Regions from separate parts of the Collinsella sp. AM20-15AC genome, predicted to be linked through region 2. Evidence: predicted binding sites of a transcription regulator. Region 2 holds the regulator's gene; the other holds the start of a gene.
What was found. Region 2 encodes NrdR, which represses ribonucleotide reductase genes. Its sites were predicted from a motif close to AAACACNATATATNGTGTTT; they were not measured.
Positions count from the first base shown of each region.

Region 1 (3,415 bases), on a different contig from region 2:
GCACGATGGCACAGCTCAAGGCGCTCATCGAAGATCTTCCAGAACTTGTCCATGTCCTGATGCGAGCTCAGCGCGACATCGGGCAGGTTGATGGTCACAACACCTTGGTTGAAGCGACCATAGTACTTAGGCTTGGTCGGGTCATAGTTCAGCGCGTTGGCGACATTGTTAAAGCCGTTGCCCGAACGGTCGGGCGTCAGGAAACTACGGCAACCCATGCAGGTGTAGCAATCGCCGTTGCCGGCGGTCTCGCCCTTAGACAGCTTGAGCTCGCGCATCTTCTTCTCGGAGATGTAGTCGGGCACCATGCGCTTGGCGGTGCACTTGGCAGCCAGCTGGGTCAGGTAGAAGTACGGGGAGTTCTCGTGAACGTTATCGTCCTCGAGTACATAGATAAGCTTGGGGAATGCCGGGGTAATCCACACACCGGCTTCGTTCTTAACGCCCTCATAGCGCTGACGAAGCGTCTCCTCCACAATCATGGCAAGGTCGTGCTTCTCCTGCGCTGAGCGAGCCTCGTTGAGATACATAAAGACCGTCACAAACGGCGCCTGGCCGTTTGTGGTCATAAGGGTCACGACCTGATACTGAATCGTCTGGACGCCGCGACGGATCTCGTCACGCAGACGGTCCTCAACGACCTCACGGACCTTTTCGGCAGATGCCGAAACACCGAGCTCCTCGAGCTCGCGGGCAACCTCGCCGCGAATCTTTTGACGGCTCACCTCAACAAAGGGGGCGAGATGGGTCAGCGAAATAGACTGGCCGCCGTACTGGGAGGAAGCAACCTGGGCGATAATCTGCGTCGCGATGTTGCAGGCAGTCGAGAAGCTGTGCGGCTTCTCGATCAGCGTGCCCGAGATAACGGTGCCGTTCTGGAGCATGTCCTCCAGGTTCACCAGGTCGCAGTTATGCATGTGCTGGGCAAAGTAGTCAGAATCGTGGAAGTGGATCAGGCCCTCATTGTGGGCATCCACGATCTCCTGGGGCAGCAGCACACGCTGAGTCAGGTCCTTGGAAATCTCGCCGGCCATATAGTCACGCTGGACGGAATTGACGGTCGGGTTCTTGTTAGAGTTCTCCTGCTTGACCTCTTCGTTATTGCACTCGATCAGCGACAAAATCTTGTCGTCGGTCGTGTTCTTCTGGCGCTTCAGGCTCTGAACATAGCGATAGATGATGTAGTGGCGAGCAACCTCGTAGCAGTCGAGACGCATGATCTCGTCCTCGACCAAATCCTGGATCTCCTCGACCGAAACGGTGTGGCCCGCGTTCTCGCATGCCTCGGCGACGTTTTGTGCCGCGTAAACCACCTGGCGGTCGGTTAGACGAGAGCTCTCCTCGACCTCCAAGTTGGCGGCGCGGATGGCATTGACGATCTTATCGATGTCAAAGACAACCTCGGTGCCGCTGCGCTTGATGATCTTCATCCTCTTGCCTCTTTCGCGTCGTAGTCTCATTGCGCTTCAGAGCCAAACGATGCCCGGCAGGGCCTGTCCCTGTCTTGCGGCGCCGTCGCGCAATCTGTGTTCTCGATAAACCATAAGCCTCCATGCGGACATTCCCAGGAGCCGATCAAGCGGTTCAAGGACACGTTCAAAAGAGGCAGTTAAGGTCTTCGTTCTCTGTCCGCCATCTATCATACGACAAAGAGGCATCTATATCCTGTATTCTTTTTTTAGGTCAAACACAACATATAGTGTTTCAGCAGGTCAAAGCAATTGGTCATTTTGCAGACGCATTAAAAATGAGGGGTATTTGACAAGTCGGTAAAACGTTACCAACACGGCTACCTGCATGGCAGTTATAAAACCCCCTTAGTCAAGCCGCTGACAAATCCTACCAAAACCAAGCCGCTCACGCCAAAAGAATCCAAAAGATTATGCTTGACCAACATGTTGCGGTCGTGCCTTGCCGAGCCTCATGCAACCGCGGCACGAATCCTTGAAAGATATGTGTATGCAAACGGAGAAGACGAGAGTTTCCTCGGATGACTACTGAGAAGCATCCCGGAAGATCAAAAACTCGAAATTTGGTGACGTATTTGGCGACCCATTTGGCGACCAAAACAAAACAGCCCAGAGGCGATGCCTCTGAGCTGCGAACATTTGGTGGGCGTTAGAAGATTTGAACTTCTGACCTCTTCCGTGTCAGGGAAGCGCTCTCCCCCTGAGCTAAACGCCCAAATGGAGCGGACAACGGGGCTCGAACCCGCGACCCCAACCTTGGCAAGGTTGTGCTCTACCAACTGAGCCATGTCCGCCTGCGAGGATTTAATATACGGGATGATCCACCCAAATGCAAGAACTTTTTTTGAAAAGTTTTGCGACGCCCTCGCGAACCTCGCGAAGACATCAGCCGCCGCGGAAGGCGCAGGCAAACGCAAGCTCGCCGCAAGAGACCCCTACAACTCAGCGAGCATGATCCAGGCAGAGCTGTCCTGCGCGAGCTTACCGTCTGCAAGCGGTGATGAGGCGAGCAGGACCCTGCCCGCAGGCAGCTCCACGGGCGCTGCACCGAAGTTCGTCACACACGCCCAGCCGTTGTCGCGGCGATAGGCGATGACGCCGCCCTCAGCGCCCTCGGCACCATCCGCAAGGCCGGTGCGCCCGTCAAGATCGAGCCACGCAAGATCGTTGGCGCACCCGCGCAGCTTGCGCCGCAGCCAGAGGGCGTCACGATAGAGCGCAAGCATCGATGTCGGGTCCGCTTCTTCCCTATCGGCAGCGTAATCGGAAAACCATGCAGGCTGCGGCAGATGGGGCGCCGCATCGGCGTCCGCCGGTGAAAACCCAAACGATCCGCCCTGCGCGGGATCGTCCGCCGCCACCCACGGCAGGGGCACACGGCAGCCGTCGCGCCCCTTCTCGCGCTTCGGTCCGTGCGTATTGGTCGCAGTAGGATCTTCGAGTGCGGCCCACGGAATGTCAGCCACCTCAAAAAGGCCGAGCTCCTCACCCTGATACACGTATGCCGAGCCCGGAAGCGCCAGCTCGAGCAAAAGGGCCGCCCGCGCGCGGCGCTCGCCGAGTTCACGTTCCTCGTCATAAGACGACCCGTCGCGTAAGAGCCAGTCGAGCGCAATCTGGTGGTAGCGCGTCGCCTTGATCTGCGGCAGGGCATAGCGCGTCGCCACGCGCGGCACGTCGTGGTTGGAGAGCACCCAGGTCGAGGCGGAATCGGATTCTATAGCTGCCTTCAAGCCCTCCTCGATTGCAGCGTGCATGTCATCATAGGTCCAAGTGGCCTTGGCAAACTCAAAGTTGAATGTCTGGCCAAGCTCGCTGGGATGCGCGTAGAGATACTGGCGCTCGGGCAGCACCCACGCCTCGGCAACGGCGCTGCGTGGCGGATCATAGCGGTCGAACACGCGGCGCCACTCGCGATAGATCTCGTGGACCTCGTTGCGGTCCCA
Region 1 covers NZ_QRJA01000006.1:51,897-55,311, reverse strand. Annotated here, with positions in the region: gene nrdD (anaerobic ribonucleoside-triphosphate reductase) at 1-1,430, opposite strand, end outside; tRNA gene DW233_RS03175 (tRNA-Val) at 2,110-2,184, opposite strand; tRNA gene DW233_RS03170 (tRNA-Gly) at 2,188-2,263, opposite strand; gene DW233_RS03165 (glycoside hydrolase family 13 protein) at 2,405-3,415, opposite strand, start outside.
Region 1: the regulator NrdR is predicted to act here: its motif matches at 1,686-1,705, upstream of nrdD (anaerobic ribonucleoside-triphosphate reductase).

Region 2 (3,415 bases):
AGCCAATGTTGCCGTGGGCGCCCGCGTAATTACGGGTATCGATTATCCGGTCATCTGCGTACCGACCGACTACGAAGTCGAGGGATGGTGGCCCCACAAGGACACCGATTTATTCTGTGTTGCCAACGAATTTATGGCCGAAACGCTGCGTCCGCGCAAGGTGCTCGAAACAAAAATTCGCATTACCGGCATTCCCATTCGCGCCGGATTCGACACGGATTACGATCGCGAGGAAGAGCTAGCTAAGTTCAACCTCCCCACCGACAAGACCGTCGTGCTGGTAATGGCCGGTGCCAGCTTGCCTCAACCGTACGTTCGCTTTCGCGCGGAGATGGACCGCACCCTCCCCTTCCTACGCAGCTTCGAAGACATGCACTTTGTCTTTTTGCCGGGCAAGGATAAGGAATACGCCGCCCGCCTCAAGACGCTCTTCGATGCCATGAAGCTCGAAAACGTCACGGTGCTGGACTATGTCGACGACATGGCGGCCCTCATGCACGGCTGCGACCTGGCAATTCTCAAATCGGGCGGACTCACCGTCACCGAGTGCCTATGCGCACATCTGCCGATGATCCTGCTGGGCAAGTCCTATGGCCAGGAAAAGGCCAACACCACCATGCTCACCGGCATGGGCGCCAGCATGCATGTCACCACCGCACGAGAGCTCATCGTGACGTTGCGTCATCTCCACGATCATCCTGAGTCGCTCAAGGCACTGCTCATCAACGGCGAAGTACTACGCCGCCCCCACGCAGCCGAAGACATAGCCATCGCAACCATGGAGCTCGTAGGCAAACCCCAAAAGCGCAAACGAGCCTTCTGCCGCTTCTACTGGGGCGAAAAACCTGCGCATATCAGGTAGCGTCTTAATGTCCGCTTACCTGTGGGAGGCCCCTATATATCATCCCGTGCTCAAACATTCTCGCTTCGCTGCGAAACTGCGCGCGGGACGATATATAGGGGCCTCCCACAGGTAAGCTGCGTTAACGTACCAGCGGCTATACCAGATTCCCCACCAGTAGAATCTGCAAAGGGGAACCAGAGAATATAAATACAGTAAGTCGATGCGACAAAGGAGGCGTCCCTTCATCGCATCGACTTACTAGAAAAGTAAATATTGTTTCAAGCGAGTAGCCGCCCGCCCGGGGCTTACCTATATCGTTCCACGCGCAGTTTCGCAGCGAGCGAAGCGACGCGAGAATGTTTGAGCATGGAATGATATAGGTAAGCCCCGGGCGGGAGGGATACGAGCGCCCTAGGCGATGCCGCTGGAGCCGAAGCCTCCTTTGCCTCGGTCGGTTTCGTCTAGTTCTTCTACTTCTATGAGATTGACCGTGGGGACTTCTTGGATGACGAGTTGGGCTATGCGGTCGCCTTTGTTGATTTGGATGTCGTTGGAGGGATCCAAGTTGATAAGGATAACCTTAAGCTCACCTCGATAGTGAGCATCAATGAGGCCCGGCGTGTTGACTATAGACAGGCCCTGCTTGATGGCCAAGCCGCTGCGGGGCTGGACGAAGCCGGCGTAGCCATCGGGCAGGGCGATGGCCAGCCCCGTAGAGACCAGACGGCGTTCGAAGGGCTTCAGGACGCAGTCCTCGTTGGAGCGTAAATCCAAGCCGGCATCGGTGGGATGGGCGTATTTGGGAAGCTCGACGGTGGGGTCGAGACGCTTTATGTTGACGGAAATGTTGGACATGGAATCACCTTAGCTTGTCGAGCTCTTGCAGAAACTCATCGACGTCTTTGAAATCACGGTAGACCGAGGCAAAACGGATGTACGCCACCTTGTCGATCTTAGCCAAGCGCTTGAGCACCATGTCACCCAACTCATGGGACGTGACGGCCGTCAGCGTGCGAGAGCGAAGCTCGACCTCGATGTCATCGATAATCTCATTGAGCTTCTTAGTGTCGATATCGCGCTTGATGGTGGCGCGCATCAAGCCGACAAGAAGCTTATTGCGATCGAACCGCTGCTTGGTTCCATCTGACTTAATGACCTCGATAGGGTCCTCGCATCGCTCAAACGTTGTAAAGCGGTAGTTACACGAGCAACATTCGCGACGGCGCTTAATGGTGTTATTTGACTCCTGCATACGGGAATCAACGACGCGGGTATGTGCCTTGCCGCATTTGGGACAGCGCATGGTACCTCCTCTTAAACGATAACAAGGGTACCATGCGCAGCGCGATAATGATTACGAACGAGCAGGAACCTTAAGATGCGCACCAGCGGCGAGCGAACCATGCTCCAGATGATTGACGTTACGGATCATGTCGGAAGTCTCTTGCGTGGAAAGGCCTTCGATTGGATATTCCTCGGCAAGCGACCAAAGAGAATCGCCAGTCTGAACGCGAATGGTCTCGTAAGTAATGTTGGAAACGGACTCGGCATACGCGGCATGACGAGCGCTAAAGACCGAAGTAGCGAGGACAAAGAAGAGCGTAAGCGCAACGGCGACGGCGACAATCGTCGGAACCTTCAGGGCAACGCGGGCTGGCGCGACTACAGCCTGCTGATTGCGCACAGGCTTTACGGTCAAAGGCTGAAAGCCGGAGCGGCCACCCTGAACAACCGTAAAAGTGGGTTCTGCAGGCGTCTCGAGCTTAAGGGCGAGGTTTCCCTGGACCATATTCGTTACGTTCATCATGTTCTCCTCTCGCGTGTTTTGCTGAGAACAGTTTTATCAAGCCGCGCGGACAAAAATGTCTAGCGCGAGAACGAATGTTCGGTTATTATTATCTTCGAACAGTTGTTCCTGTCAAGCAAAATTCGAACATTTGTTTGACATGGGTAGAGAGGATGCCCTGATGGCTCGCAAAATTACCAAGCGTCAGCAGCAAATTTACGACTTCATCAAGGAATATCAGCAGGAGAAGGGTTATCCGCCCAGCGTGCGCGAGATGGCTTCTGCCGTGGGCCTTTCCTCCCCCAGCACCGTGCACGCCCATCTCTCTGCCCTGGAGGCGCGCGGGCTACTCAAGCGCGATGCCACCAAACCGCGCGCCCTGGAACTCTTTAACGAGGACGGTTCCTCTGTCTCAATTTCTAAATCTGACGAGCCCACCGCACCTCGCGGAACGGTCTCGCTACCGCTCGTTGGTCGCGTCGCGGCTGGGATCCCCATTCTGGCCGAGCAGAATATCGAAGACACGTTTACTATCCCGACCGAAATCGCGACTGATCAGGGTTCCTTTATCCTTGAGGTGCATGGGAGCTCAATGATCAATGTCGGCATCTTCAATGGCGATTACATCATCGTCCGTGAACAAAAGAATGCCATGAACGGCGAAATTGTCGTGGCTATGATCGATGGTTCAGCGACCGTCAAGACGTTCTACAAGGAGCAGGGACGCGTACGCCTGCAGCCTGAGAATGACACCATGGAGCCTATCTATGCAACGAATCCCGTTA
Region 2 covers NZ_QRJA01000015.1:9,441-12,855, forward strand. Annotated here, with positions in the region: gene DW233_RS06205 (glycosyltransferase) at 1-862, shown strand, start outside; gene dut (dUTP diphosphatase) at 1,256-1,699, opposite strand; gene nrdR (transcriptional regulator NrdR) at 1,704-2,147, opposite strand; gene DW233_RS06220 (LysM peptidoglycan-binding domain-containing protein) at 2,199-2,648, opposite strand; gene lexA (transcriptional repressor LexA) at 2,812-3,415, shown strand, end outside.